Regions from separate parts of the Streptomyces sp. NPDC058758 genome, predicted to be linked through region 2. Evidence: riboswitches for the same ligand, from Rfam matches in the RefSeq annotation. Region 2 holds a riboswitch; each other region holds the start of a gene.

Region 1 (7,209 bases), on a different contig from region 2:
GAGGCGAGCAGCCGGGCGACCACCTCGTCGACCTGCGCGCGGGAGATCCGGGAGTGGTGGACCTTCTCGGAGTCGTACTCCGGCAGGCCGAGGGCGATGGCGGCGACCGTGGTCACCGAGCCGGCCAGGCCCACCAGGGTCTCGGCCTCGGTGATCGGCACCGTGCCGGCGGCCAGGTCCATGGCGGCGCGGACGTCGGCGCGGATCGCCTCGGCCTCCTCGGCGGTCACCGGGTCGTGCCGGACGTGCCGCTCGGTGAGCCGGACGCAGCCGACGTCGACGGAGCGGGCGGCCTCGACGTGCCGGTTGCCGACCACGAACTCGGTCGATCCGCCGCCGATGTCCACGACCAGGCGCCGGTCGTCGCCGTGCAGCTCGCCGGTGGCGCCGACGAAGGAGAGCTCGGCCTCCTGGTCGCCGGTGACGACCTCGGGCTCGACGCCCAGGATCGCCACGACCCCGTCGACGAAGTCCTGCCGGTTCTCGGCGTCGCGGGAGGCGGAGGTGGCGACGAAGCGGATCCGCTCCGCGCCCAGCTCCTCGATGACGGCGGCGTACTCGCGGCAGGCGGCGAAGGTCCGCTCCAGCGCCTCGGGGGCGAGCCGGCCGGTCCTGTCGACGCCCTGGCCGAGCCGGACGATCGTCATCCGCCGGTCCAGCTCGACCAGCTCGCCGGTCCCGGGATGGACGTCGGCGACGAGGAGGCGGATGGAGTTGGTGCCGCAGTCGATTCCGGCGACCCGGGTCACTCGCCCTTCCCCTCTTCCCGGTCTTCCCTGTCCGCGCACGGGTTCACGCAGGGGCCCTTGGCCCACCACTCGGGGAGCATCGCCAGGGCCTCGTCGCCGAAGGGGTTGACGCCCGGGCCGGCGACCAGCGAGTGGCCGACGAGGACGTGCAGGCACTTCACGCGGTCGGGCATGCCGCCGGCGCTGGGGAAGCCCTCCAGGACCTCGATGGCGTCGCGGCGGGCGAGGTAGTCCTCGTGCGCGGCGCGGTAGGCGGCGGCCAGCTCGGGGTCGGTGGCGAGCCGGGCCTGCATCTCCTTCATGACCCCGTTGGCCTCCAGGGTGCCGATGGCCGAGGCCGCCCGGGGGCAGGTGAGGTAGTACGTGGTCGGGAAGGGGGTGCCGTCGGGCAGCCGGGGCGCGGTCTCGACGACGTCCGGGTTGCCGCAGGGGCAGCGGTGCGCGATGGCGCGCAGGCCGCGCGGCGGCCGGCCCAGCTGGGCCTCGAAGGCGGCGACGTCCGCCTCGGTGGGCTCGGTGCGTTCGGTCTGCGGAGGGGGCGTTTCCATCGTGGATCCTGAGTCGGGTCGGTCAGTGGCGGTCGGCGTTGTCGACGCCGTCCCAGAGGTTGTCGTACCAGGGCCGGTCGGCCGTGCCCTGGTCGGCGCGGGGGCGGTCGGACGCCCCGGGGTCGTTCACGGTGAAGCCGGTCTCGCCGGGGAGCACGTAGTGGAGGTGCTCGCGGGCGAGGCGGCGGACGTAGGCCGGGTCCTGGAGGCGGGCCTTCTCGTCCCTCAGCTCCTCGACCCGCTGTGCCGCCTCGGCGGCCCTGCGCTCCTGTTCCTCGATCTCGCCCTGCTGGGAGACGTAGCTCCTTATGGGGTAGGCGAGGGCGACGACGAGGGAGCAGACGACCAGGGCGAGGAAGGCGGCGCGGCCGGTGAGCCGGGAGCGCCGGGCCTGGCGGCGGGTCTGGGAGCGGTAGACGCGGGCCGCGGTCTGCTCGCCGAGCAGCCTGATCCGGGTCGCGGTGGAGAACCGGTCCCCGTTCTTCACGGCCATGCGGTGTCGCCTCCCCTGGTCACACGTACGTCCCCGCACACGGTACGGGACCGGGTGCGGGGACGGACGGAACTGCGGTGCCGGGGCCGGTCGGCCCCCGCGATCAGCCCTTGAAGCGCGGGAAGGCGCTGCGGCCGGCGTAGACCGCGGCGTCGTCGAGGATCTCCTCGATGCGCAGCAGCTGGTTGTACTTGGCGACGCGCTCGGAGCGGGCCGGGGCGCCGGTCTTGATCTGGCCGCAGTTGGTGGCGACGGCGAGGTCGGCGATGGTGACGTCCTCGGTCTCGCCGGAGCGGTGGGACATCATGCACTTGAAGCCGTTGCGCTGGGCGAGCTCGACGGCGTCCAGGGTCTCGGTCAGCGAGCCGATCTGGTTGACCTTGACGAGCAGGGCGTTCGCGGACTTCTCCTCGATGCCGCGGGCCAGGCGCTCCGGGTTGGTGACGAAGAGGTCGTCGCCGACGAGCTGGACCTTGTCGCCGAGCTTCTCGGTGATGACGTTCCAGCCGGCCCAGTCGTCCTCGAACAGCGGGTCCTCGATGGAGACGAGCGGGTACGCGGAGACGAGCTCCTCGTAGTACTCCGTCATCTCGGCGGCGGAGCGCTCCTTGCCCTCGAAGAGGTACTTGCCGTCCTTGTAGAACTCGGAGGCGGCGACGTCCAGGGCGAGGGCGACGTCCTTGCCGGGCACGTAGCCGGCCTGCTTGATGGCCTCCAGGATGAGGTCGAGCGCCTCGCGGTTGGAGCCGAGGTTCGGGGCGAAGCCGCCCTCGTCGCCGAGGCCGGTGGAGAGGCCCTTGGTCTTCAGGACGGACTTGAGGGTGTGGTAGACCTCGGTGCCCCAGCGCAGCGCCTCGGAGAAGGACTCCGCGCCGATCGGGGCGATCATGAACTCCTGGATGTCGACGTTGGAGTCGGCGTGCGACCCGCCGTTGAGGATGTTCATCATCGGAACGGGCAGCAGGTGCGCGTTCGGGCCGCCCAGGTAGCGGAAGAGGGGGAGGTCGCTGGCCTCGGAGGCGGCGTGCGCGACGGCGAGGGAGACGCCGAGGATGGCGTTGGCGCCGAGCGACGACTTGTCCGGGGTGGCGTCCAGGTCGAACATGGCCTGGTCGATCAGGCGCTGCTCGGTGGCGTCGTAGCCGACGAGCTCCGGGCCGATCTGCTCGATGACGGCGAGGACGGCCTTCTCGACACCCTTGCCGAGGTAGCGGTTCTGGTCACCGTCGCGGAGCTCCAGGGCCTCGAACGCACCGGTGGAGGCACCGGACGGCACGGCAGCACGGCCGGTGCTGCCGTCGTCGAGGCCGACCTCGACCTCGACCGTGGGGTTGCCTCGGGAGTCCAGGATTTCCCGGGCTACGACGACGTCGATGGACGGCACGAGCATCTCCTTCTGGGATGTGACGCTAGGTGTGACGCATGGGTCGCAAGGTCTCGTTCGCCTTGCGACAAGAGCCTAACCGGCTCGGGCGCTCCGGCCAGCCGACCGCCCGTCCCCTGGGACGAAAAAGGGCCCAAGAGCACGCAGTGGGGGACGAAAGACCCGGGATCTACTGGACGGTAACGGCAGAACCCCGGTTCCGGGCCCCCGGGGGGAGGGCTCGGGACCGGGGTGGTCACCGCGGGAGGGTCGTCGGGCACCGGTGAGCCGCCGGACTCACGGGTGCCGCGGGGCTCACTTCAGGTGGAGCTGCTGGCCCGGGTAGATCAGGTCGGCGTTCTCGACGACGTCCTTGTTGAGCTCGAAGAGCTTCGCCCAGCCGCCCTGGACGCCCTGCGCCGCGGCGATCTTGCTGAGGGTGTCGCCGGCCGTGACCTTGTACTCGCCGTCGCCCTTCTTGACCGTCTTGCCGGTCGGGGTGGTGACGGTCTTCTTGGCGGCGGCCTTCGGAGCGGCCTGGACGCTCCGCTTCGGGGCCTGGCGCTGCTCGCTGCGGTTGGCGGGCTGCTCGGCGGTGCGCTTCGGGGCGCTCTGCTGCTGCGGGGCGCTCTGCTGCGGGGCGGCAGCCTCGGCGGAGCCGCCGTCGTACGAGGCACCGGAGAGGCCCACGCCGCAGCTCGGCCACGCGCCCTTGCCCTGGCCCGCGAGGACCTTCTCGGCGACGGCGATCTGCTGCGACTTGCTGGCCTGGTTGGCGGTGGGGGCGTAGGCGGTGCCGCCGTACGCGGCCCAGGTGGAGGCCGAGAACTGGAGGCCGCCGTAGTAGCCGTTGCCGGTGTTGATCGACCAGTTGCCGCCGGACTCGCACTGGGCGACGCGGTCCCACTCGGAGGCGGTGGCGGCCGAGGCGGTGCCGGCGGCCATCAGCGGGGCGGCGACGGCCGCACCGGTGACGCCGACGAGGGCGACGACGCGGGTGGCCTTGGAGGGACGACGACGCTTGCCCGTGCCGGAGAACAGCATGGAGTTTCCTCTTCTACCGACGCCTGTGAGGTGAGCTGTCGGGTTCGGGCCGGAAGAGTTCGCCCGGCCGCGCGTCCTTGCGCGCGGCTTCACCCCTAGCCGGTCGTCGGCCGTCCGTCTCGACGGCCGGGACCGGCGCAAACCTTGGGTCCCCCACTCCTGCCTGCGGCGCTTTCGCGACGACAGTTCCCGACGGCCGACGGCAGGACTCGGCGTTTCGGTCGACGGGGCCCGCGGTGGCGAGCGGTCACGACCGTAGACACACAGGTGCTCGAAGTTCAAAGAGGCTCACGACGGACAAAACGCCCTTACTTGCACACCGTCAGACCTCGTTTGCGCAGGTGAGGCCTGACGGGAGCAAAGTTTGCGGACGTGACACGCCAGTTGGGACGAAGAGACCCATGTCTCACTTTCCCAAAATCGGACATACGCCCCTGAAACGTCCTCACTTCTCCAGCGGAGGGGTCGTCAACTCAAGGCTCTGACCAGGGATGATGAGGTCAGGATCGGCTCCGACCGTCTGGCGGTTGGCGTCATAGAGGGCGTCCCAGCCGCCGGCAAGATCGTTCTCCTGCGCAATCTCCGACAGGCTGTCACCCGGCCGCACGGTGTAGGCGTCACTTGCGTCCGACTTGAAGGGGGTTGAGGAGACCTTGTCCGATGCTGCGGCATGACGACCGGATTCCGCACTGGTGTCCGTTACGCCGGTTTCCTCCGGTGCCGCCTCGCCCCGGTGCTTGCCGGTGCCGGTCGTGGCCGACGGCGCGTCAGCCCCGTCCGTACCGGGGGTCACGGGGGTGGTGGGCGCCAGGGGGGTCTCCGAGGCGTCCGGAGGCGTGACGGGGGTTCCGGGCGTGCCGGGCGTCACCGGGGTGCCCGTGGAGGCGTCCGGAGCGGTCGGGGCGGTGCTGCCGGGAGCGGTCGGGGCGGTGCCCGCCGCCGGCGGCGTGGCCGTGCCCGTGCCCGTGGGGGCCGGGGTCGTGGCGGAGCCGGTGGGGGCGGCGGGCTTCGCCGGGGCGGTGGTGGTCTCCGCCTCCTCCGCGGCCTTCTCCGCCTTCTCCCGCACACCGGGGGCGTGCCCGGCCCCGGCATCCCGCTCCGGCGCCGTGGCGACGGCCGTGCCGCCGGTCCGGTTCGACTCGGGCGCCACTCCGCCCTCGTCCTCCTGCTGGACGGCGGGGCCCGGCTGGACGCCGGTGGCCACGCCGTCGTTCTCCAGGCCCGCGATGGGGGCGCAGGTGGCCCAGTCGGTGCTGCCGGAGGCGAGCGCCTCGTCGGCGATCGCGATCTGCTGGGCGCGGCTGGCGAGGTCCGGGCTGGGGGCGTACGCGAGTCCGCCGTGGCGCTCCCACGCCTCCTGGGTCATCTGGAGGCCGCCGTACGCGCCGTTGCCGAAGTTGGCGCTCCACTGGCCGCCGGACTCGCAGGCGGCGACCCGGTCCCAGGTGGCCGCGTCGGCGGCGGAGGCGGAGCCGGTGGCGAGCAGCGGCAGCGCCAGGGCGGATCCGGTCACTCCGGCGGTGACGACGATCGCGGGAGCCTGGCGGGGTCGACGGTGTCGTCCGTTTCCGGAAAGCATGTCGGGGCCTTTCGCGTGACGGCGGGGACTGCGGGGACGGCCGGGGTGGGGCCGAACGTTGGCGCGAACGTAGCCGCATTCGAACGTCCGTCACAAGTCGATGGCTTCGCGATCACGCGAAGATCACATTTCTGACGCGACGTCACCCTTCCCGCGGGGGTGCGGAAGGGGTGAACTCCACCGGAAGCGTGCGCAATCCCCTCATGATGAGCCCGCCGCGCCACCGGAGTTCGTCCGGATCGGCGCCAAGTCGCAGGTCCGGCAGACGGGTCAGCAGGGTGGCGAGCGCGGTCTGCCCCTCCAGGCGGGCGAGCGGCGCGCCCAGGCAGTAGTGGATGCCGTGGCCGTACCCGAGGTGCTGGTTGTCGCCGCGGGCGAGGTCGAGGGTGTCCGGGGCGCCGAAGCGGTCCGGGTCTCGGTCGGCCGCCGCGAGCACCACGAGGACCGGGTCGCCGGCCGGGATCGCCTGCCCGCCGATCGTGAGGGCGGTCGTCGCGTACCGCCAGGTCGCCAGCTCGACCGGCCCGTCGTAGCGGAGCAGCTCCTCGACGCCGGTCTCCAGGAGGCCGGTCTCCCCGGCGGCGAGCGAGGCCTGGAGGAGGGCGCGCTGCTCCGGGTTCCGCAGCAGCGCGTAGGTGCCGTTGCCGATCAGGTTGATGGTCGTCTCGAAGCCGGCGAAGAGCAGCACGAAGCACATGGCGACGGCCTCGGCCTCGGTGAGGTGGTCGCCGTGGTCGGAGGCCCTGATGAGCCCGGAGATGAGGTCGTCCTCCGCCCCGTCCTCGCCCAGGTGCTCCCGCTTCCGGTGGATCAGCTCCGCCAGGTACCCGCGGATCTTCTTCACCGACCGCGCCACCCCGCCGCGCGGGCCCCCGCCGTGGCGGATCATCATCCCGGCCCAGTCGCGGAAGTCGTCCTGGTCCTCCGCGGGCACCCCGAGCATGTCGCAGATGGCGTAGATGGGCAGCGGGAAGGCGAACTCGTGGATGAGGTCGGCGCTGCCCCGCGCCGCGAAGTCGTCGATGAGCCGGTCCGTCAGCTCCTGCACGCGCGGCGCGAAGGCGGCGACGCGGCGCGGGGTGAAGGCCTTCGACACCAGCCGCCGCAGCCGGGTGTGGTCCGGCGGGTCGATGTTGAGGAGGTGGGTCATCAGCCCGGCGCTGCGCTCGCCCGGGATGCCGGTCTTGCCCGGCTCGGCGTGGTGCGCCGGGTTCTTGGAGAGCCGCTGGTCGGCGAGGGCCTGCCGGGCGTCCGCGTACCGCGTGACGAGCCACGCCTCGACGCCGCTGGGCAGCGTGGTCCGGTGCACCGGCGCGTGCTCCCGCAGCCAGGCGTACGCCGGGTAGGGATCGCTCGCGAACTCCCAGCCGAACAGCCCGGGCACGGGCCCGCCACCGGCTCCGTCCACCCGGTCGCCCGCACGTCCGCCAAAC
Region 2 (7,209 bases):
CGAGGGCCACCCGTACCACCACACCCCCATCGGCTCGATGGCGGACCTGGACGCGGCCACCCTGGAGGACGCGCGGGCCTTCTTCCGCACCTACTACGCGCCCAACAACGCGGTCCTGTCGGTCGTCGGCGACATCGACCCGGAGCAGACGCTCGCCTGGGTCGAGAAGTACTTCGGCTCCATCCCCGGCCACGACGGCAAGCCCGCCCCGCGCGACGGCGCCCTGCCCGAGGTCATCGGCGAGCAGCTGCGCGAGGTCGTCGTCGAGGACGTCCCGGCCCGCGCCCTGATGGCCGCCTACCGGCTGCCGGAGGACGGCACGCGCGCGTGCGACGCCGCCGACCTCGCCCTCACCGTGCTCGGCGGCGGCGAGTCCTCCCGCCTGCACAACCGGCTGGTCCGCCGCGACCGCACCGCCGTCGCCGCCGGCTTCGGCCTGCTCCGGCTCGCCGGCGCCCCCTCCCTCGGCTGGCTGGACGTGAAGACCTCCGGCGGCGTCGAGGTCCCCGCCATCGAGGCGGCCGTCGACGAGGAGCTCGCCCGCTTCGCCGCCGAGGGCCCGACCGCGGAGGAGATGGAGCGCGCCCAGGCCCAGCTGGAGCGCGAGTGGCTCGACCGGCTCGGCACCGTGGCCGGCCGCGCCGACGAACTGTGCCGCTTCGCCGTGCTGTTCGGCGACCCGCAGCTCGCCCTGACCGCGGTCGACCGCGTCCTCGCCGTCACCGCCGACGAGGTGCGCGAGGTGGCCGCGGCCCGGCTGCGCCCGGACAACCGCGCGGTGCTGGTCTACGAGCCCGCGGAGGGCCCGGAAGCCGACGAGAACAGCGACGAGGAAGAGGGAGCGGACCAGTGACCGACGCCGCCGTGTCTCTGACCAGCATGGAGTTCCACCCGCAGCCGCAGGCCGGCGCGGCCAGGCCGTGGGCCTTCCCGGCCCCCGAGCGCGGCGCGCTCGACAACGGCCTGACCGTGCTGCGCTGCCACCGCCCCGGCCAGCAGGTCGTCGCCGTCGAGATCTTCGTCGACGCGCCGCTGGACGCCGAGCCCGAGGGGCTCGACGGCGTCGCCACCATCATGGCGCGCGCCCTCTCCGAGGGGACCACCGAGCGCGGCGCCGAGGAGTTCGCGGCCGAGCTGGAGCGCTGCGGTGCCACCCTCGACGCGCACGCGGACCACCCCGGCGTCCGGGTCTCCCTGGAGGTGCCGGTCTCCCGGCTCCGCAAGGCGCTCGGGCTGGTCGCCGAGGCGCTGATCTCCCCGGCCTTCGACGCCGACGAGGTCAAGCGCCTGGTGGACAACCGCCTCGACGAGATCCCGCACGAGGCGGCCAACCCCAGCCGGCGCGCGGCCAAGCAGCTCTACAAGGAGCTGTTCCCGGCCACCTCCCGGATGTCCCGGCCCCGCCAGGGCACCAAGGAGACGGTGGAGGCCATCGACGCCGAGGCCGTCCGCGCCTTCTACGACGCGCACGTGCGGCCCGCCGCCGCCACGGCGGTCGTCGTCGGCGACCTCACCGGCGTCGACCTCGACGAGGTCCTCGCCGAGACCCTCGGCGGCTGGACCGGCAAGCCGGCCGCGCCGCGCCCGATGCCGCCGATCACCGCCGACGACACCGGACGGGTCGTCATCGTCGACCGCCCCGGGGCCGTCCAGACCCAGCTGCTCATCGGCCGGATCGGCCCCGACCGCCACGACGCCGTCTGGGCCGCGCAGGTCCTCGGCGTCTACTGCCTCGGCGGCACCCTGACGTCGCGTCTGGACGCCGTCCTGCGCGAGGAGAAGGGGTACACGTACGGCGTGCGCGCCTTCGGGCAGGTGCTCCGCTCGGACGGCGAGGGGCACGGCGCCTCGATGCTCGCGATCAGCGGCTCGGTCGACACCCCCAACACCGGCCCGGCCCTGGACGACCTGTGGAAGGTGCTCAGGACCCTGGCCGAGGGCGGTCTGACCGACGCCGAGCGGGACGTCGCGGTGCAGAACCTGGTGGGCGTGGCCCCGCTCAAGTACGAGACCGCGGCCTCGGTCGCCGCGACGCTGTCCGACCAGGTCGAGCAGCACCTCCCGGACGACTACCAGGCCCGGCTGTACGCGCGGCTGGCCGAGACCGGCACGGTCGAGGCCACGGCCGCGGTCGTCAGCGCCTTCCCGGTGGACCGGCTCGTCACCGTCCTGGTGGGCGACGCGGCGCAGATCGAGGAGCCCGTGCGGGCCCTCGGCATCGGCGAGGTGACCGTGGTGAGCTGACCCGCCGTCGGCTCCGGCGGAGGTCCCCGATGCGCGGAAGCGCCGGCGACCTCCGCTTTGTCCGTTATGGAGACAAGGATGATCGTATGCCCTGTGGCATGTCTTACAAATGGGCGAGTCTGTTTGGCGATTGAGATCCGTCCGGCCTAGCGTCGGTCCGTCTGTCCGACCCGACGCACGCGCCGCACCCGCGGCACCCGGACAGCATCGCCGAGTCCCCGTCAGGCGCGAGCCAGGGGAGCCGGGGACCCACGCAGTCCCTGGGGTGAATCGGACGCCTTCGCCACGCGGAGGGGCCCGTAGGAGACCTTCCTGCTCCGAACCCGTCAGCTAACCCGGTAGGCGAGAAGGAAGGAAAGGAACCGTCTTGGCGTTCACCCGTGCCACCGGGAAGCACCGTGGTGCGAGCCGACTGGCTCGCCGCAGCGCCGGCATCGCCGGCGTGGCCGCCCTCGCCACCACCGGCGTCGTCGGCACCCTCGCCTCCCCGGCGCTCGCCGCCGACACGGACAACCGCTCCGCCGAGGACACCGGCCTCACCCAGGTGATCGCCGACGAGTCCCTCGCCGACCAGGTCAGCGCGCAGGCCGCCGCCCAGGAGCGGGAGGCCGCCGAGGCCGAGGCCCGGGCCAAGGCGCGCGCCGAGGCGAAGCGCAAGGCCGAGGCCCGCGCCCAGGAGATCCGCGAGGCCAAGGAGCGCGCGGCCCGCGAGGCCGAGCGCCGCCGCCTCGCCTCCTTCAACCTCCCGGTCGCCGGCTCGTACGTCTCCACCGGCTACAAGACCGGCGGCTCCCTCTGGTCCTCCGGCAGCCACTCCGGCGTCGACTTCCACGCCGCCTACGGCAGCTCGGTCGTCTCCGTCGGCTCCGGCACCGTCGTCGAGGCCGGCTGGGGCGGCGCGTACGGCAACAACATCGTGATCCGGATGAACGACGGCACGTACACCCAGTACGGCCACCTGTCGTCCATCGGCGTCTACGTCGGCCAGTCCGTCGAGCCCGGCCAGCAGATAGGCGTCTCCGGCTCGACCGGCAACTCGACCGGCCCGCACCTCCACTTCGAGGCCCGGACCACCGCCGAGTACGGCTCCGACATCAACCCCGTCGCGTACCTGCGCGCCCGCGGCGTCAGCCTCTGACCCGCCACCCCGCCCAGGAAAGGCCCCGGCTCCCCCGAGCCGGGGCCTTTTCGTCGCCCGGGGACCGGCGCGACCGCCGCCCGGGGGAGGACGAATTCCGAGGGGGCATCGGAATTTCCGGCACACTGCAATAGAGTCGCGGAAACAGCGCCGCTCGAATTCGGTGCACGCGGAGCGAAAGCGGAGGTCGGACATGCGGGTTCCCGCGCAATCGGTATGCACGGCGATCCGGGACGACATCGTCTCGGGGATCTTCGAGCGCGGCGGCCGGCTGACCGAGGACCAGCTCGCCCGCCGCTACGGCGTCTCCCGCGTCCCGGTCCGCGAGGCCCTGCGCACCCTGGAGTCCGAGGGCTTCGTCGTCAGCCGCCGCCACGCGGGCGCCCAGGTCGCCGAACCCACCGAACAGGAGGCCGCCGACCTCCTCGACGTACGGGCGCTGCTCGAACCGCTCGGCGCCGCCCGGGCCGCCCAGCGGCGCACCGACGCCCACCTCAAGGTGCTCCGCGGCCTGGTCAGGCTGGGGCAGGAGCGGGCCCGCCGGGGGCAGGGCGAGGACCTCAGGGCGCTCGGCGGCTGGTTCCACGAGACCCTCGCGCAGGCCTCCGGCAGCCCGGCGCTCGCCGCGCTGCTCACCCAGCTGCGCCACAAGATCGCCTGGATGTACGCGGTGGACCTGCCGGACCGGCCGGTGGACGTCTGGGCCGAGCACGGGGCGATCGTCGACGCCGTCGCGCGCGGGGACGCCGAGCGGGCCCGCGCGCTCACCGCCCTGCACGCCGAGCGCGCGCTCCCGCTGCACCGGCTGAAAAGGCCCGAGCGGGGCCGTGTGAGGGTTTCGCAACATGCCGTCAACACGGCGAGTGCCCGGAATTAACACGGACACCGTATACAAAGAATAGCTATTCGGAGGCGTCCTCCGTGCTGCCCGAAAAAGAAAACGGGACGGCTCCGGAAATGCCGGACGGCCGTGTCCGCCGGGAATTCCGGGAACACGGCCGTACCGAGAAGACGTGGATCGACCCGCCGGTCAGACCGTCTCGGGAAGCTCGTCGAGGCCCTCGGCCACCAGCTTGGCGAGGCGCTCCAGCGCGGCCTCGGCACCCTCGGCGTCCGAAGCGAGCACGATCTCCTCGCCGCCCTGCGCGCCCAGGCCGAGCACCGCGAGCATCGACGCGGCGTTGACCGGGTTGCCGTCGGCCTTGGCGATGGTCACGGGGACACCGGAGGCCGTGGCGGCACGGACGAAGATGGAGGCGGGGCGGGCGTGCAGGCCCTCGGCCCAGCCGACGTTGACGCGGCGCTCAGCCATGGTGTTGCCCTTCAGGTCTTCAGCGGTTGTCTAGACCAGTCTCTCACGGCGTGCGGCGTGCTCCTGCCGACCTTCGTCCCGCATCCGTGCGACGTTCGGCCCTCCTTACCTTGCACGCGGTGCGGAGGGCGCGCGAGCCGTGCACCGCAGAGGAGTGGGTGCGCGGGCGGTGCCGGTGTCGCACCCCGGCCGTAGGCTTTGCCCATGCGGAGCGCGTCGGAGCAGGCGGACGGACCGGACGGACCGGGCGGCGGAGCGGGCGGCGGACCGGCCGGGGGAGCGGACGGCCGCCCGGCCCCGGAGGAGCACGCCTACCCCGACCACTGGGAGGCAGACGTCGTGCTCCGCGACGGCGGCACCGCGCGCATCCGGCCCATCACCGCCGACGACGCGGACCGGCTCGTCAGCTTCTACGAGCAGGTCTCGGACGAGTCGAAGTACTACCGCTTCTTCGCCCCCTACCCCCGGCTCTCCGCCAAGGACGTCCACCGCTTCACCCACCACGACTTCGTCGACCGGGTCGGCCTCGCCGCCACCGTCGGCGGCGAGTTCATCGCCACCGTCCGCTACGACCGGATCAACGACCTCGGCCGCCCCGCCTCCTTCCCCGCCGACGAGGCCGAGGTCGCCTTCCTCGTCCAGGACGCCCACCAGGGCCGGGGCGTCGCCTCCGCCCTCCTCGAACACATCGCGGCCGTCGCCCGCGAGCGCGGCATCCGCCGCTTCGCCGCCGAGGTGCTCCCCGCCAACACCAAGATGATCAAGGTGTTCACGGACGCCGGGTACACCCAGAAGCGCAGCTTCGAGGACGGCTCCGTCCGCCTCCACCTCGACCTGGAGCCGACCGACCGCTCCCTCGCCGTCCAGCGCGCCCGCGAGCAGCGCGCCGAGGCCCGCTCCGTCCAGCGGCTCCTCGCCCCCGCATCGGTCGCCGTCGTCGGCGCCGGGCGCGCCCCCGGCGGAGTCGGCAGGACCGTCCTGCGGAACCTGCTGGACGCCGGCTTCAAGGGCCGGGTGTACGCGGTCAACCCGGGGCTCGGCGACGGCGAGGGCGAACTCGACGGCGTGCCCGCCTTCCCCTCCGTCGCGGCCGTCGGCGCCCCCGTCGACCTCGCGGTCGTCGCCGTCCCCGCCGAACGGGTCCCCGAGGTCGTCGCCGACTGCGGCGAACACGGCGTGCGGGGCCTGGTCGTCCTCTCCGCCGGATACGCCGAGAGCGGCACCGAGGGCCGCGCCCGGCAGCGGGCCCTGGTCCGCCAGGCCCGCTCGTACGGCATGCGGATCATCGGCCCCAACGCCTTCGGCATCATCGACACCGCCGACGACGTCCGGCTCAACGCCTCCCTCGCCCCCGAGATGCCCGCCGCCGGCCGCATCGGGCTCTTCACCCAGTCCGCCGCCATCGGCGTCGCCCTGCTCGCCCGGCTGCACCGGCGCGGGGCCGGCCTCTCCTCCTTCATCTCCGCCGGCAACCGCGCGGACGTCTCCGGCAACGACGTCCTCCAGCACTGGTACGACGACCCCGCGACCGACGTCGTCCTCCTCTACCTGGAGTCGATCGGCAACCCGCGCAAGTTCACCCGGCTCGCCCGTCGCACCGCCGCCGTCAAGCCGGTCGTCGTCGTCAAGGGCGCCCGCCACAGCGGCAGCGCCCCGCCCGGCCACCGGGTCCCCGTCACCCGCGTCCCGCACGCCACCGTCGACGCGCTGCTCCGCCAGGCGGGCGTCATCCGCGTGGACACCGTCACCGAACTCGTCGACGCCGGGGTGCTGCTCGCCGGGCAGCCGCTCCCGGCCGGACCGCGCGTCGCGATCCTCGGCAACTCCGAGTCCCTCGGCCTCCTCGCGTACGACGCCTGCCTCACCGAGGGGCTGCGCCCGCAGCGGCCCCTCGACCTGACGACCGCCGCCACCCCCGCCGACTTCCGGGACGCGCTCGCCGCCGCCCTCGCCGACGACACCTGCGACGCGGTCGTCGTCACCACGATCCCCTGGGTCGGCATCGAGGGCACCACCGAGGTGCTGGCCGCCTCCCTCCGCGAGGCCGTCGCCGGCAGCGGGGCCGCGGGCGCCGCCAAGCCGGTCGTCGTCGTGCACGTCGAGATGGGCGGCCTCGCCGAGGCCCTGTCCGCCGCCACCAGCACCCGCCCCACCCCCTCCCGCACCCGCCGCCCGGCCGCCCCCGCACCCTCCTCCGTGCCCGCCTCCGCGACCCCGGAGGCACAGGAGCCGCCGGAGACACAGGAAGCCCCAGGGGCACAGGAGGCGCAGGAGCCGCCCGAGCAGGCCGCCCCCGCCCGGAACATCCCCGCCTACCCCGCCGCCGAGCGGGCCGTCCGGGCGCTCGCCGAGGCCGTGCGGTACGGCCAGTGGCGCCGGCAGGCCGCCGACCCGGGCCGGGTCCCGGAGTACGACGGCATCGACGAGTCCGGCGCCGCCGCGCTCATCGCCCGCGTGCTCGGCGAGCGGGGCGCCGGGCAGGAGTCCCGAGGAGTGACCCTCACCACCGACGAGG
Region 3 (7,209 bases), on a different contig from region 2:
ATCATGTCTGCCGACGTGCCCGCGGGGCACACCGTGACAGGAGGGGCGGGGCATGCTTCCCATCAGCCGCAGGGGGTTCGTCGGGATCGGCGCGGGGCTCGGGGCCGGGCTCGTCACGGGGGCCGCGCTGCCCCCGGCGACGGCCTCGGCCGCCGCGCGGGCCGCGACCGGCACCCTGACCGACGTCCGTCACGTGGTGATCCTCATGCAGGAGAACCGCAGCTTCGACCACTACTTCGGCACGCTCCGCGGCGTGCGCGGCTTCGGCGACCGGGCGGCGGGCAACATCCCCGGCGGCTGGAGCACCTTCCAGCAGCCGAACTGGGGCGGCCGGCAGTTCCCGTGGAAGCTGAGCGACACCCCGCCGGCCGGCGGGGCCGACGGCGAGACGCTCGCCCAGTGCAACGGCGACCTGCCGCACAGCTGGACCTCGCAGCACGCCGCCTGGAACAAGGGCCGGCTCGACAACTGGGTGACGGGCGTGGGCAACACCCGGACGCTGGGACACCTGGACCGCGAGGACATCCCCTTCCACCACGCGCTCGCCGACCACTACACGGTCTGCGACGCGTACTTCTGCTCGGCGCTCAGCGCCACCGGCCCCAACCGGACCTTCCTGTGGAGCGGAAAGATCGACGGTTCCAGCAAGGACGGCGGGGACGAGTCGGGCCTGACCTGGGAGACGTACGCGGAGGCGCTCCAGCGGGCCGGGGTGAGCTGGAAGGTCTACCAGAACGCCCAGGACAACTACGGCGACAACGGCCTCGCGTACTTCAAGCGGTTCACCGACGCCCGGCCCGGCGACCCGCTGTACGACCGGGGCATGGCCTCGGTCCCGAAGGCCACCGGCTCGACCCCGGACGACATCGCCGCCGCGATCCGCGCCGACGTCCTCGCCGGGACGCTGCCGCAGGTGTCGTGGGTGGTGGCGAACGAGGCGTTCTCCGAGCACCCGTACGCCCCTCCCGGCGACGGCGCGCACTTCGTCGACCTGGTCTACCGCGCCCTGGCGGCGAACCCCGAGGTCTTCGACGCGACCGTGATGATCCTCAACTACGACGAGAACGACGGCTTCTTCGACCACGTGCCGCCGCCCGTCGCCCCGCCCGGCACCCCGGGCGAGTACCTCGACGGCGTGCCGATCGGCCTGGGCTTCCGGGTGCCGATGCTGGTCATGTCGCCGTGGACGCGCGGCGGCTGGGTCAGCTCGGAGGTCTTCGACCACACCTCGGTGCTCCGCTTCCTGGAGACCTGGACCGCCGCCCTCGGCACCCCGGCGGCCTGCCCGAACATCAGTGCCTGGCGGCGGAGGGTGACCGGCGACCTCACCGGCGTCTTCGACTTCGCCCACCCGGTGTACGGGGTCCCCGCCGGCCTCCCGTCGACGGCGAAGGTCATCGGCATGTCCACCTGCGGCCCGCTCCCGAACCCCGCGCCGCAGAACAACGCGCTGCCCGTCCAGGAGCCCGGCACCCGCCCGGCGCGGGCCCTGCCCTACCAGCCGAACGGCAACCTCGACCGCTTCGAGTTCGGCGCGGCGGGCAAGATCCTCGCCTGGTTCTCCATGAGCAACCTGGGCCCGCAGGCCCGCCGGGCCGCCCACTTCTCGATCCACCCGCACCAGCACCGGGACACCGCCGCCTGGCAGTACACGGTCGACCCCGGGACCACCGCCACCGACTACTTCAACATCGGGCTGGGCTCCGGCTCGGGGAAGTACGACCTCTCGATGATGGGCCCGAACCGCTTCCTGCGCCGGTTCGTCGGCGACGCCTCCAAGGCCGGCCGGGCGATCGAGGTGGCGGCGCGCTTCGCCACCGAACCCGGCACCGGGAAGACGGCGATCTGGTTCACGCTGACCAACGCCTCCGCCGGCCCGGTCACCTTCACCGTCCGCTCCAACGCCTACCGCACGGACGGCCCGTGGACGTACACCGTCCCGGCGGGCGCCGCCCGCGAGGACCACTTCAACGCGGTGGCGTACCAGGACGGCTGGTACGACTTCACGATCCTGGCCGACATCGACGGCACCTGGTCGCGCCGCTACACGGGCCACATCGAGACGGGGGCGCCGAGCGTCACCGGCTGACCGCCCGGCGCGCCCTCACCGCCCGGCCAGGGCCGCGCGCCGGATCGTGGCGTCGAGGAGCGCGAGCGCGTCCTGGGCGGTGCGGCCCGGGGCGCGGTTCCAGGGGCCGATGAGTCCGTGCCACCCGCGGGACCGCAGCTCGGTCATGATCCACGCGCCGGCCTCGTTCATGGTGGACGTGCTGCCGTGGCCGAGCCGGTGGGCGGCGAGCAGGGCGCCGCAGAGGCACCGGGCGCCCCGTGCGTCGCGGAGCTTGTACGGCGTGTTCTGCCATCCCCATTCGGTCAGCACCCGGCGCGCGTAGGCCAGGTGGACGGAGGGGAGCACGTCGGAGCGGCCGATCGCGCGCCAGAGGTGCAGCCGGTCCGGGAGGACGGCCCCGATCCGGCCGGGCAGCGGACGCTCGGCGGGCGGGGCCGGGGGCAGCGCGCCGAGCGCGTCGGCGACCAGCCGCTCCACGGGGACGGTGAGGAGGCTCCGCCACGCCTCGGAGACGGGGGCGGGGGTGGGGGCCGGGGCGGAGACGGCCACAGCCACGGGCTCGGCCTCGGCCCCGGGCTCGTGGGGAGAAGCGGGCAGGGACGGAAGCAGGCTCTCCCAGGCGGCGCTCTCGTAGAGGCGCGCCACCTCTCGGTCGAGCGCGTCGGGGTCGCGCGGCGGGGCGGGGGATGACATCCCCCCATCATGAGGGGCATATGACCTCTTTGCCCGGTATGCGCCATTCGCGCCGCCCTCTCGCCACCGACCCGCGCGAGCAAGGCATTACACCGCAGAATTCCCCTAAATTCGCGAGCTTCCCTATTCGGACATTGCGCACCCCGTGACGCGACTCACTTTCCCCGCGCCGACGGCGGCTCCCCCTCCGTCACGAGCCGTGCGCCGCAAGGGATTCCGGAAGGGGAGCCGAAACGGTCGATCTTGAATTCCGCCGTTTCGATCTCCACCGTCCCTTTTCCCGCCCATTCGCATCTTGTTCCCCGCCGCATTTCTCGCCTACGGTCACCTCCATTCGAGCGGATCGCCGAATCCTGCCACCGCCCGAAAGACCTCCCATTTCACCCGACGGCAGGAGCGGGGGACCCACCACACCGCCGGTCCGGCACCACCGGAACGGCTCGGGGTGAAGCCGCGTGCGCGCGGCCGGACAGCTCCAGTCCGAACCCGACAGCTCACCTCGCAGGCGCCGGAGAGGAAACCGCCATGCCCGCTCACGGCAAGCACCGCCGTCCCCGACGCCGCCCCGTCTCCCGAGGTCTCGCCTTCGCGGGCACCGGCGGAGTCGCCCTCGCCCTGCCGCTGGTCGTCCCCGCCGCGGCGGGCGCCGCGCCCCTCCCCGAGTCCGCCGCACCGGCCGCAGTCGCCGCGCCGGCCGCACCGGCCACCGCCGTCACGAAGGCTCCGGCCGCTCCCACCGCCACCCGCGCGTACACCGTGGTGAAGGGCGACTCGCTTTCCCTGATCGCCCACCGAAAGGGAATTCAGGGCGGCTGGAAGTCGCTTTACCAGGCGAACAGGACGACCGTGGGTGACAATCCGTCACTCATTCACCCCGGCCTCGAACTGACGATTCGTCGGGATTCCGCGAAGGCCGCTCCCGCGCCCGAGCGGGCCGCCCGGAAGAGCGCCGCGAAGCCCGCCTCCACCGGTTCGGCCGAACGGGCGAGCCGCTCCTCCGCCCGCGCGGCGACCCCCGCCGTGCAGACCCGGGCCCAGGCCCAGACCCGGCCGGCCGCCGTCCAGGCCGCGGCCCCCGCCGCCGCGCCGCAGTACGCCGACAACCTCGACGGCTGGATCCGCGAGTCGCTGGACGTCATGGCCCGCTACGGCATCCCCGGCTCGTACGACGGCATCCTCCGCAACGTCCTGCGCGAGTCCTCCGGCAACCCCCGCGCCGTCAACCTCTGGGACTCCAACGCCGCGAAGGGCACCCCGTCGAAGGGCCTGCTCCAGGTCATCGACCCGACGTTCTCGGCCTACCACGTGCCGGGCACCTCGCTCGACCCGTACGACCCGGTCGCGAACATCACCGCCGCCTGCAACTACGCGGCCGACCGGTACGGCTCCATCGACAACGTCAACGGCGCCTACTGATCCCGCCCGTTCCCGGCCGCCCCGAAGCGGCCGGTGAACCAGTCCGCGGCGAGCGCCGCCACCTCCTCCAGGGCCCCCGGCTCCTCGAAGAGGTGGCCGGCGCCCGGCACGACCTCCAGCCGGCTCTCACACCGCAGCAGCGCTCCGGCCCGCCGGTTGAGGTCCAGGACGAGGTCGTCGCTCCCGCCGACGACCAGCAGGGTCGGGGCCCGGACCGCGGCGAGCCGCTCCCCCGCCAGATCGGGCCGGCCGCCCCGGGACACCACGGCGGCCACGTCGTCGTCCGGCTCCGCCGCCGCCCACAGCGCGGCGGCCGCGCCCGTACTCGCCCCGAAGTAGCCGCGCGGCAGGCCCTCGGTGGCGGGCCACCCGGCCGACCAGGCGGCGGCGCGGCCCAGCCGGCCGGCGAGCAGCGGGGTGTCGAAGACCCGTGCCCGGTCGGCGGCCTCGGCCTCCGTGAGCAGGTCGAAGAGGAGCGTCCCCAGCCCCGCCCGGTTCAGGGCCCCGGCGACCGCGCGGTTCCGGGGGCTGTGCCGGCCGCTGCCGCTGCCGTGCGCGAAGAGGACGAGCCCGGCCGCCCCGTCGGGCAGCGCCAGGTCGCCCCGCAGCTCCAGGTCGCCGACCGGGATCCGTACGGCCGTGTGCCGGACCGCCGGGCCGTGCGCGGCCCGGTTCCGGTCGAGCCGGTCCACCACCTCGGCGTCCGGCGTCTGGTCGAACTCGCGGTAGAACTGCCCGACCGCGTAGAACCCCTCCGGGGCGTGCACGGCGACCGCCTCGTCGGCCTCGCCCGCCAGCCGTGCCGTCCAGCCGTGCGGCGCCACCGGCACCGCCAGCACGATCCGGGCCGCGCCCCCTGCGCGCACCGCGCGGCAGGCGGCCAGCGCGGTCGCGCCGGTGGCGAGTCCGTCGTCGACGACCACCACCGTCCGCCCCTCCAGCGGCACCGGCCGGCGGCTGCCCCGGTAGAGCCGGGCCCGCTCGGCCATGACGGCCCGCTCCCGCTCCTCGACCGCCGCCAGGTCCCGCCCGGTCACGCCCGCGTCCCGCACGACCTGCTCGTTGACCACCCGGACGCCGCCCTCCCCGACGGCCCCCATGGCCAGCTCGGGCCGGCTCGGCACGCCCAGCTTCCGCACCAGGCAGATGTCCAGCGGCGCGCCGAGCGCCTCGGCCACCTCCGCCGCCACCGGCACCCCGCCCCGGGGCAGGCCGAGGACGACGACGTCACGCCCCTGGAGATGGCCGAGCCGGGCGGCGAGCCGCCGCCCCGCGTCGGCACGGTCGGCGAAATACATGGCACGCCGCCTTCCCGGTGGACGAACCCCCGCGCGGCCCGGGCCGTCCGGCCCGGCCCTCCCTTCCAGGGTCCCACCGGGCGGCGTCCCGGGGCCCGGCGCACGCCCCGCCTCAGCCCGCGGCGCCGCGCACGACGGCGACGGGGCACCGGGCGTGGTGCAGGAGGGCCTGGCTCACCGAGCCCAGCAACAGCCCGGCGAAGCCGCCGCGCCCGCGGGCGCCCATGACGACCAGCCGGGCGCTCCCGCTCTCCTCCAGCAGGACCTCGCGGGGCCGGCCGCGCACCAGCCGGGGCTCGGCCTCGACCCCCGGGTGGCGGCCGGCGGCCCGCGCCAGCGCCGCGTCCAGGACCCGGGCGGCCTCCTCGTGCACCTGCTCGGCACTGTGGAAGAGCCCGGTGAGGTCTCCCGGTCCGGAACGCGGGGTCCACGCGTGGACGGCGACGAGCCCGGCCCCGCGCACCCGCGCCTCCGTGAAGGCGAAGTCGACGGCCGCGTCGGAGTCCGGGGAGCCGTCGACCGCCAGGACCACCGGCCCGTCGGGCTCGCCCCGGCCGCGCACGACGAGGACGGGGCACTCGGCGTGGGCGGCGAGGTGGACGGCGACCGAGCCGAGCACCAGGCCTCCGAAGCCGCCGGTGCCGCGGCTGCCGACGACGACCAGCTCGGCGCCCCGGGAGCGGGTGGCGAGGACGACGAGCGGCTCGCCGGGGATCAGCTCGCCCGAGACCTCGGTGCCCGGGGCGGCCGCCCCGGCCCGGGCGACGGCCGTGTCCAGGACGATCTGCGCCTGCCGCCGCAGCCCGCTCTCGGTCGGCCCGTACACGGAGGGCTCCAGGTCGACCCGGAACAGCGGCCAGATGAAGGCGTGCACGACGACCAGCCGCACGCCGCGCCGCCCGGCCTCCCGCGCCGCCTCCTCGACCGCCCCGAGCGCCGACGACGAGCCGTCCGTCCCGACGAGGACGAACGGCCCGCCGGCCGTCGTGGTCCCCGGTGCCGCCGCCCGTTCCTCGCTGCGCCCCATCGCTGTTCCTGCCTTCCGGTCGTGCTCCGCCGATCGCGGGTGCCCTCGTGGTCGAGTACACCCGCCGACTGCCCGCCGGACCGGGCGCCACGCGGGCCGGACGTCCCGCACGGCCCCGCGGAAGGTCCCGGGCGCGGGCCCCGCGGGTCAGGCCGCGAGGAAGGCCTCGATGGCCCGGGCCAGGTCCTTCGGGGTCTCCTCCGGCGGGTAGTGTCCGGCGTCGGCGAGGACTTCCAGGCGGGCGTTGGGGTACCAGCGCAGCCAGGTCGCCTCCATCGCCTCGGCGCCGAGCGCCGGGTCGTGCGCGCCGACGACCAGCAGCACGGGCGTCGGGTTGTCACGGACCCGCTCGTGGAAGTCGGCGCCGGACCACGAGTCCAGGTAGGCGCGGAAGGCGGCCGCGGAGGAGCGGCTCACCGAGCGGTCGACGACCGCGTCCAGCCACGGGCCGGTGTGCCGGCCGCCGGTGGTGTGGTCGATGATGACCCGTCGTAGCGCCGGGTCGTCGGCGGCCCCGGCGAACAGCTGCCGGCTGTCCTCGTCGAGCGGGAAGCCCGCCGCGGAGACCGGCGAGATCCCGACGATCGAGCGGACCCGGTCGGGTGCGTCGAGCAGCATCAGCTGGGCCGCCTTGCCCCCCATGGAGTGGCCGATGACGGAGAAGGAGTCCCAGCCGAGGTCGTCGGCGACCGCCAGGGCGTCCG
Region 4 (7,209 bases), on a different contig from region 2:
CCTCTGCACCAACGCGATGCTGCTCCGCAAGAAGCTCGGCGACTTCACCCCGTCCCCCTATTTCGCCTTCGCCGTCCACATCGACGGACTGCGCGAACGCCACGACGAATCGGTGGCGAAGGAGGGCGTGTTCGACGAGGCCGTGGCGGCGATCAAGGAGGCCAAGCGGCGCGGATTCCGGGTCACCACCAATTCGACCTTCTTCAACACCGACACCCCGCAGACCATCATCGAGGTGCTGAACTTCCTCAACGACGACCTCCAGGTCGACGAGATGATGATCTCGCCCGCCTACGCCTACGAGAAGGCCCCCGACCAGGAGCACTTCCTCGGCGTCGAACAGACCAGGGAACTCTTCAAGAAGGCCTTCGCCGGCGGGAACAGGCGCCGCTGGCGGCTCAACCACTCGCCGCTCTTCCTCGACTTCCTCGAAGGAAAGGCCGACTTCCCCTGCACCGCCTGGGCGATCCCCAACTACTCCCTCTTCGGGTGGCAGCGCCCCTGCTATCTGATGAGCGACGGCTACGTCCCCACCTACCGGGAACTCGTCGAGGAGACCGACTGGGACAAGTACGGCCGCGGCAAGGACCCGCGCTGCGCCAACTGCATGGCGCACTGCGGCTACGAACCGACCGCCGTGCTCGCCACCATGGGCTCGCTCAAGGAGTCGCTGCGGGCGGTCCGCGAGACCGTCCAGGGGAGCTGAGGGACGGGCCATGACCGACGGCTTCGACCTGCGGGCACTGCTCGCCGAGCGCGGCGGCGAGCGGTACGGGCTGCACGAGCGCCACCTCAACCCGCAGCTGCCGCGGATGCTGCACACCATCGGCTTCGACAAGGTCTACGAGCGGGCCGAGGGCGCCCACTTCTGGGACGCCGAGGGCAACGACCACCTCGACATGCTCGCCGGCTTCGGCGTCATGGGCCTCGGCCGGCACCACCCCGTCGTCCGCAAGGCCCTGCACGACGTCCTCGACGCGGACCTCCCCGACCTCACCCGCTTCGACTGCCCGCCGCTGCCCGGCCTCCTCGCCGAGCGGCTGCTTGCCCACAGCCCCCACCTCGACCGGGTCTTCTTCGGCAACAGCGGCACCGAGGCCGTCGAGACCGCGCTGAAGTTCGCCCGGTACGCCACCGGCCGGCCGAGGGTCGTCTACTGCGACCACGCCTTCCACGGGCTCACCACCGGCGCCCTCTCCGTCAACGGCGAGAAGGGCTTCCGGGCGGGCTTCGACCCGCTGCTGCCGGACACGCCGATCGCGCTCGGCGACCTCGACGCGCTGGAGCGCGAGCTCCGCGGGGGCGACGTGGCCGCCTTCGTGGTCGAACCGATCCAGGGCAAGGGCGTGCGGGAGGCGCCGCCCGGCTTCCTCGCCGCCGCGCAGGAGCTGCTGCACCGGCACGGGGCGCTGCTGATCGCCGACGAGGTGCAGACCGGCCTCGGCCGGACCGGCGACTTCTACGCGTACCAGCACGAGGAGGGCGTCGAGCCGGACCTGGTGTGCGTGGCGAAGGCGCTCTCCGGCGGCTACGTGCCGGTCGGCGCCACCCTCGGCAAGGACTGGATCTTCAAGAAGGTCTACTCCTCCATGGACCGGGTCCTGGTCCACTCGGCCAGCTTCGGGGCCAACGCCCAGGCGATGGCGGCGGGGCTCGCGGTGCTGTCGGTGATGGAGTCCGAGGGGACCGTCGCGCACGTGCGGCGGGTCGGCGGGCTCCTGAAGGGGCGCCTGGAGGCGCTGGTGCCCCGCTACGAGCTGCTGCACGAGGTCCGCGGCCGGGGGCTGATGATCGGCATCGAGTTCGGCCGGCCCAGCTCGCTGGGGCTGCGCGGGCGGTGGGCGATGCTCCAGGCGGCCCGCAAGGGGCTCTTCGCCCAGATGGTGGTGGTCCCGCTGCTCCAGCGGCACCGGATCCTCACCCAGGTCTCCGGGGACCACCTGGAGGTGATCAAGCTGATCCCGCCGCTGGTGATCGACGAGGCGGACGTGGACCGCTTCGTCACCGCCTTCACGGCGGTCATGGAGGACGCCCACGGCGGCGGCGGGCTGCTGTGGGACTTCGGGAAGACGCTGGTCAAGCAGGCGGTCGCCCAGCGCTGAGCCGTCGCGCCGCCGCGGGTTTTGCCTCTGGGGCAAGAAACTTGCCTCAGAGGCACGTTCCTGGCGGAATGGACGCATGGACCACGTCCCCCGGGGCTCCACCCCGGAAACCGCCGCTCCCGACATCGTGCCGGACGTCGCCCCGCAGCTGCGGGCCCTGCGCCGGCGCCGGGGGCTCACCCTGGAGGCGGCCGCCCAGCGGGCCGGGCTCTCCCCGGCGCACCTCTCGCGCCTGGAGACCGGCAACCGGCAGCCCTCGCTGCCGATGCTGCTGGCCCTCGCCCGCATCTACGGTACGACGGTCGCCGAGCTGCTGGGGGAGACCCCGCTCGAACGCGACCCGGTGATCCGGGCCGACCGCTCCGACCCGGTCGAGGCCGACGGCTGGATCTACCGGCAGGCCGGCGGCGCCGGCCGGGCCATGCAGTGCCTGCGCGTCCACGTGCCGTACGCCACCCGGGCCGACATCGTGCGCGTCCACCCCGGCGAGGAGTGGCTGCACGTCCTCGAAGGGCAGGTCCGGCTCGCCCTCGGCGAGACCGTGCACCTCCTCGACCCGGGGGACAGCGCGCACTTCGACTCCCTCACCCCGCACCGGATCGGCGCGGCCGGCCGCGCCGGCGCCGAGGTGCTGTTCGTCCACACGCTCCTGCAGAGCCCCGCCGCCGAGCTGTGCCTGGGCGGCGGCGCCCCGCACTCCCGCTGAGCCCCGAAGGGTTGGCCGAGATGTCCGAGAAGTCAGTCAAGTCCGAGAAGTCCGCCCCGGTCACCGGCGAGGAGCGCGGCGAGGGGAAGTTCCCCAAGGGGCTGGTGCTCCGCCTCTTCGCCTACCTGATCGCCGGTCACCTCTTCGCCGGGTTCCTCTACCTGCTCTTCATGCTCGGCGGCCAGAACCAGTAGCCGCCGCGGCCGGGACGCGCGGGCTCACCCCTCGGTGAGGAACCGCTCCCGCAGGCGCTCGCGGGTGCCGGGCGCCAGCTTCAGCCCCTCCGCGAGGTAGACGTCCACGGAGCCCCAGGTCGCGTCGATCGTCTCGAAGGCGGCCCGCAGGTACTCCACCCGCGCGTCGAAGAGCGGGCTCAGCAGCTCCATCACCTCGGGCGCCATCGCGTCCCGGGCGGTGGAGCTGCGGCGCACCTTGTAGCGGCGGTGCGGCGCGTCGGACTTCACGTAGTCCGCCTCGATGGCGCCGCGCTCCACGCCGAGCGCGAGCAGGGTGATCGCGATGGAGAGCCCGGCGCGGTCCTTGCCGGCCGCGCAGTGCATAAGGGCCGGGACGGAGTCCTCGGCGAGCGCGTGCAGGACCCGGCTGTGCTCGGCGGTCCGCTCCACGACCATCCGGCGGTACGAGGAGGTCATCCGCTCCGCCGCCCTGCCGTCGCCCAGCAGGCCCCGCAGCGTGTCGAGGTCGCCCTCGCGGACCATCCGCCAGAACTCCTTGCCGTCGGCCGGGTCGCTCAGGGGTATGTTCACGTTCCGCACGCCCGGGAGCTCGACGTCCGGCCCCTCCACCTTGGCGTCCGCCGCGTTGCGGAAGTCGAAGATCGTGTGCAGGCCGAGGCCGGCGAGGAAGGCCGCGTCGGACTCGGTGGCGTCGGCGAGGTGGCCGCTGCGGAAGAGGGTGCCGGGCCGGACCGTCCGCCCGTCGGTCGTCGGCAGGCCGCCCACGTCCCGGAAGTTGCGGACCTCCGCGAGCTCGGGCTCGCCGGGTTCGAGGGGCTGGACCTGCGGCAACTGCTGCGTCACGGATGCTCCTGGGGGTAGGCGTTCGGGGGGCCGGGACGGGATCGGTTCCCCTCGCAATCATCCCGGCGCGCGGGGCGCGGCGCACCCCCCTGACCGGTAATGGGCGATCTGTCCGTATTGGAGTGACTTGGCGTAAGCCGCCCTGGTTGAGGGGGAGATGGGATTCTCCGCGTGAGCAGGGTCATAGAAGTGACGGATCGTGCCCGACCGCCCGGTCCAATCCCCCTCCCCGAAAAGGGATTCGAGGGTCCGTCATCGACGGAGGGTGACCGGAATTCCGGGCCCGAAGATCGCCCCGGAATGCCCGGGGAATTCCGCGGCTTGTTCGCGCCGACCCCGCTCGTCTAGCGTCGCCGTCAATCCGGTCGGACCGCCTAGTCCTGCCACCGCCCGGAATTCGATCCCATCCCGACGTGGCAGGAGCGGGGGACCCAGGGAAGTACGCCGGTCCCGCGACGCAGGACGGCTAGGGGTGAAGCCGCGTGAGAACGCGGCCGGACATCTCCAGTCCGAACCCGACAGCTCACCTCGCAGGCGCCGGAGAGGAATTCGCCATGCCCGCGAACGGTAAGCACCGCCGCAAGAAGTCCACCTTCCTCACCCGTGGCCTCGTCGCCGCCGGCACCGGTGGCGCCGTCGTCGCCCTGCCGCTCATCGGCGCCACCGGCGCCCACGCCGCCGAGCAGGCCGCCCCGGCCGCCGCCTCCGGCGCCGTGGTGACCGCCGCCTCGCAGGTCCGGGCCCAGGCCGCCGCCGCCCCGGCCGCGCAGACCGCCGCCCCGACGACGTACTCCGTCGTCGCCGGCGACTACCTGTCCAAGATCGCCGCCGACCACGACGTCGACGGCGGCTGGCAGAAGCTCTACGCCGACAACCGCCAGGTCGTGGGCGAGGACCCCTCGCTCATCCTCCCGGGCATGAAGCTCACCCTCGGCGGCAAGAACACCGCCAAGGCCGCCCCCAAGGCCGCCGCCCCCGCCCAGACCGCCCCCAAGGCCAAGGCGAAGGCCACGAAGAAGGCCGCGCCCGCCGGTGAGCAGACCCGCGCCTCGCGCTCCGCCGAGCGCGCCGCGGCCCCGGCCGCCGCCCAGTCCTCCGGCTCCTCCGCGCAGGCCGCCTCCTCCGGCTGGGTCGCCCCGGTCGCCGGCGGCATCTCCACCTCGTACCGCACCGCCGGCGCCATGTGGTCCTCCGGCTACCACACCGGCACCGACTTCATCGCCTCCTCCGGCACCACCGTCCGCGCCGTCGGCGCCGGCACGGTCGTCTCCGCCGGCTGGAGCGGCGCCTACGGCAACGAGGTCGTCATCAAGCACGCCGACGGCAACTACTCGCAGTACGCCCACCTCTCCTCCCTCGCCGTCTCCGCCGGCCAGTCGGTGAGCGGCGGCCAGCAGATCGGCCTCTCCGGCTCCACCGGCAACTCGACCGGCCCGCACCTGCACTTCGAGATCCGCACCTCGCCGAGCTACGGCTCGGACGTCGACCCGCTGGCCTACCTGCGCCAGCACGGCGTCTCGATCTGATCCGTCCGGCGTAACGCCCCGGGGCGAAGGCCCGGCACACCGTGCCGGGCCTTCGCCCTATTCCGGCTTGGCAAACTCTTTATCGGTGGCATATATCACCCGCCGTCAACCCCTCCTTACGGTCGCGTAGGTCACATCCGAAAAGGAAGGATGTGCTTCCGTGGCAGACGATTCGAGAGCAACAGAAAAGAACGTGTTCGGGGCGGTCGGGGGATTCGGGTCGTACGCGGCGATCGGTGACAGCTTCACCGAGGGCGTCGGCGACCCGGGACCGGACGGGACCTACGTCGGCTGGGCGGACCGCTTCGCGGTGCTCCTCGCCGACCAGCTGCCGGACCACGAGGAGTTCCGCTACGCCAACCTGGCGGTCCGCGGCCGCCTCCTCGACCAGATCGTGGCCGAGCAGGTCCCCCGGGCGAAGGAGCTCGCCCCCGACCTGGTCACCTTCTGCGCGGGCGGCAACGACATCATCCGCCCCGGCACCGACCCCGACGACGTCGCCGAGCGCTTCGAGCGGGCCGTGCGGGACCTCACCTCCGCCGTCGGCACCGTCATGGTGACCACCGGCTTCGACACGCGCGACGTGCCCGTGCTCAAGCACCTGCGCGGCAAGATCGCCACCTACACGGCCCACGTCCGCGCCATCGCCGACCGCTACGACTGCCCGGTCCTCGACCTGTGGTCGCTGCGGTCCGTCCAGGACCGGCGCGCCTGGGACGACGACCGGCTGCACCTCTCGCCCGAGGGCCACACCCGGGTCGCGCTGCGCGCCGCCCAGGTCCTCGGCCTCCCGGTGCCGGCCGACCCGGACCAGGCGTGGCCCCCGCTGCCCGCCCGCGGTCCGCTGGAGGTCCGCCGCGACGACATCCACTGGGCGCGCGAGTACCTGGTGCCGTGGATCGGGCGGCGGCTGCGCGGCGAGAGCTCCGGCGACCACGTCGAGGCCAAGCGCCCCGACCTCATGCCCCTGTAGCACCCGTCCGGCCGGCGGGGATCCGCTCCAGGACCCCGCCGGCGAAGACGTCGTACAGCGGCAGCGTCTCCAGATGGACGTAGCCGATGTGGCAGTCGCAGACGGCGAGCGGGCAGGCCCGCGGCCGCAGCGCGGCACGGTACGAACCGTCGTACAGGTTGCCCAGCTCGGTCCGGACGAAGTGGCAGCGGCGCACCGTCCCGGCGCCGTCCACCGACACCACCGACTCGCCGGTCCGGCAGGGCAGCCCCGCCGAGCGGTGCGGATGCCGGCTGTAGCCGAAGAGCGGGTCGATCTCCGTCCAGGCCGCCGCCTCCGCGTCGGTGTACGCGTGCCCCTCGGCGGCGTTCACCCACAGGTAGACGTGGTCCGGCAGCGCCGCCCGCAGCCGCACCGCCTCCCCGTGGTGCTCGGGCAGGCCCACCACGCCCACGCTGAACCGGACGCCCCGGGCCGCCAGGTCGAGCGCCTTGCCGAGGAAGCGGTCGTACGGCGTCTGGCCGGGGTGGTACGTGCACCACAGGGCCAGCGATCCGAGGTCCGCCCCGTCCAGCCACGAGGTCCGGCAGCTCAGGTTGGTCTGGATCGCCACCCGCTCCACGTGCGGCAGCCGCGACAGCTCCACCAGCGCCCGCCGGTACCAGGAGCGGACCAGGCCCTCGCCCCAGGGGGTGAAGAGGATCCGCAGCCGGTCCCCGGTCCGCCCCGCCGCCCAGCCGGCGAACCGCTCCAGCGCCGCCCGGTCCGCGCGCAGCGTCTCCGGGGAGTCCCGGCGCTTGGCGAAGGGGCAGTACGGGCAGTCGTAGTCGCAGGACGCGAGCGGCCCCCGGTACAGCAGCGTCAGGTCCACGGCCCGCCCCTA

The links. A riboswitch is a leader RNA that binds a small molecule or an ion and turns the genes downstream of it on or off. The one in region 2 is predicted to bind cyclic di-AMP.
Positions count from the first base shown of each region.
Region 1: it holds a riboswitch for cyclic di-AMP, as region 2 does, so the genes downstream of both, ACFW6A_RS06770 (transglycosylase family protein) here and ACFW6A_RS33975 (M23 family metallopeptidase) in region 2, are expected to answer to the same signal.
Region 3: it holds a riboswitch for cyclic di-AMP, as region 2 does, so the genes downstream of both, ACFW6A_RS25805 (transglycosylase SLT domain-containing protein) here and ACFW6A_RS33975 (M23 family metallopeptidase) in region 2, are expected to answer to the same signal.
Region 4: it holds a riboswitch for cyclic di-AMP, as region 2 does, so the genes downstream of both, ACFW6A_RS11240 (peptidoglycan DD-metalloendopeptidase family protein) here and ACFW6A_RS33975 (M23 family metallopeptidase) in region 2, are expected to answer to the same signal.

Region 1 covers NZ_JBHYPS010000004.1:53,330-60,538, forward strand. The annotation lists gene ACFW6A_RS06750 (Ppx/GppA phosphatase family protein) at 1-749, opposite strand, end outside; gene ACFW6A_RS06755 (DUF501 domain-containing protein) at 746-1,297, opposite strand; gene ACFW6A_RS06760 (septum formation initiator family protein) at 1,320-1,790, opposite strand; gene eno (phosphopyruvate hydratase) at 1,894-3,180, opposite strand; gene ACFW6A_RS06770 (transglycosylase family protein) at 3,469-4,197, opposite strand; cyclic di-AMP (ydaO/yuaA leader) riboswitch at 4,202-4,378, opposite strand; gene ACFW6A_RS06775 (transglycosylase family protein) at 4,643-5,776, opposite strand; gene ACFW6A_RS06780 (cytochrome P450) at 5,919-7,160, opposite strand.
Region 2 covers NZ_JBHYPS010000045.1:31,879-39,087, forward strand. The annotation lists gene ACFW6A_RS33965 (pitrilysin family protein) at 1-853, shown strand, start outside; gene ACFW6A_RS33970 (M16 family metallopeptidase) at 880-2,244, shown strand; cyclic di-AMP (ydaO/yuaA leader) riboswitch at 2,443-2,603, shown strand; gene ACFW6A_RS33975 (M23 family metallopeptidase) at 2,612-3,382, shown strand; gene ACFW6A_RS33980 (GntR family transcriptional regulator) at 3,576-4,259, shown strand; gene ACFW6A_RS33985 (HPr family phosphocarrier protein) at 4,413-4,694, opposite strand; gene ACFW6A_RS33990 (GNAT family N-acetyltransferase) at 4,899-7,209, shown strand, end outside.
Region 3 covers NZ_JBHYPS010000025.1:63,739-70,947, forward strand. The annotation lists gene ACFW6A_RS25795 (phosphocholine-specific phospholipase C) at 53-2,089, shown strand; gene ACFW6A_RS25800 (hypothetical protein) at 2,105-2,764, opposite strand; cyclic di-AMP (ydaO/yuaA leader) riboswitch at 3,099-3,285, shown strand; gene ACFW6A_RS25805 (transglycosylase SLT domain-containing protein) at 3,290-4,180, shown strand; gene ACFW6A_RS25810 (phosphoribosyltransferase family protein) at 4,174-5,478, opposite strand; gene ACFW6A_RS25815 (universal stress protein) at 5,591-6,505, opposite strand; gene ACFW6A_RS25820 (alpha/beta hydrolase) at 6,653-7,209, opposite strand, start outside.
Region 4 covers NZ_JBHYPS010000006.1:293,148-300,356, forward strand. The annotation lists gene hpnH (adenosyl-hopene transferase HpnH) at 1-706, shown strand, start outside; gene ACFW6A_RS11220 (aspartate aminotransferase family protein) at 717-2,102, shown strand; gene ACFW6A_RS11225 (helix-turn-helix domain-containing protein) at 2,179-2,808, shown strand; gene ACFW6A_RS11230 (DUF6126 family protein) at 2,829-3,002, shown strand; gene ACFW6A_RS11235 (tyrosine-protein phosphatase) at 3,027-3,848, opposite strand; cyclic di-AMP (ydaO/yuaA leader) riboswitch at 4,241-4,398, shown strand; gene ACFW6A_RS11240 (peptidoglycan DD-metalloendopeptidase family protein) at 4,403-5,374, shown strand; gene ACFW6A_RS11245 (SGNH/GDSL hydrolase family protein) at 5,535-6,347, shown strand; gene ACFW6A_RS11250 (STM4011 family radical SAM protein) at 6,334-7,197, opposite strand; gene ACFW6A_RS11255 (STM4012 family radical SAM protein) at 7,207-7,209, opposite strand, start outside.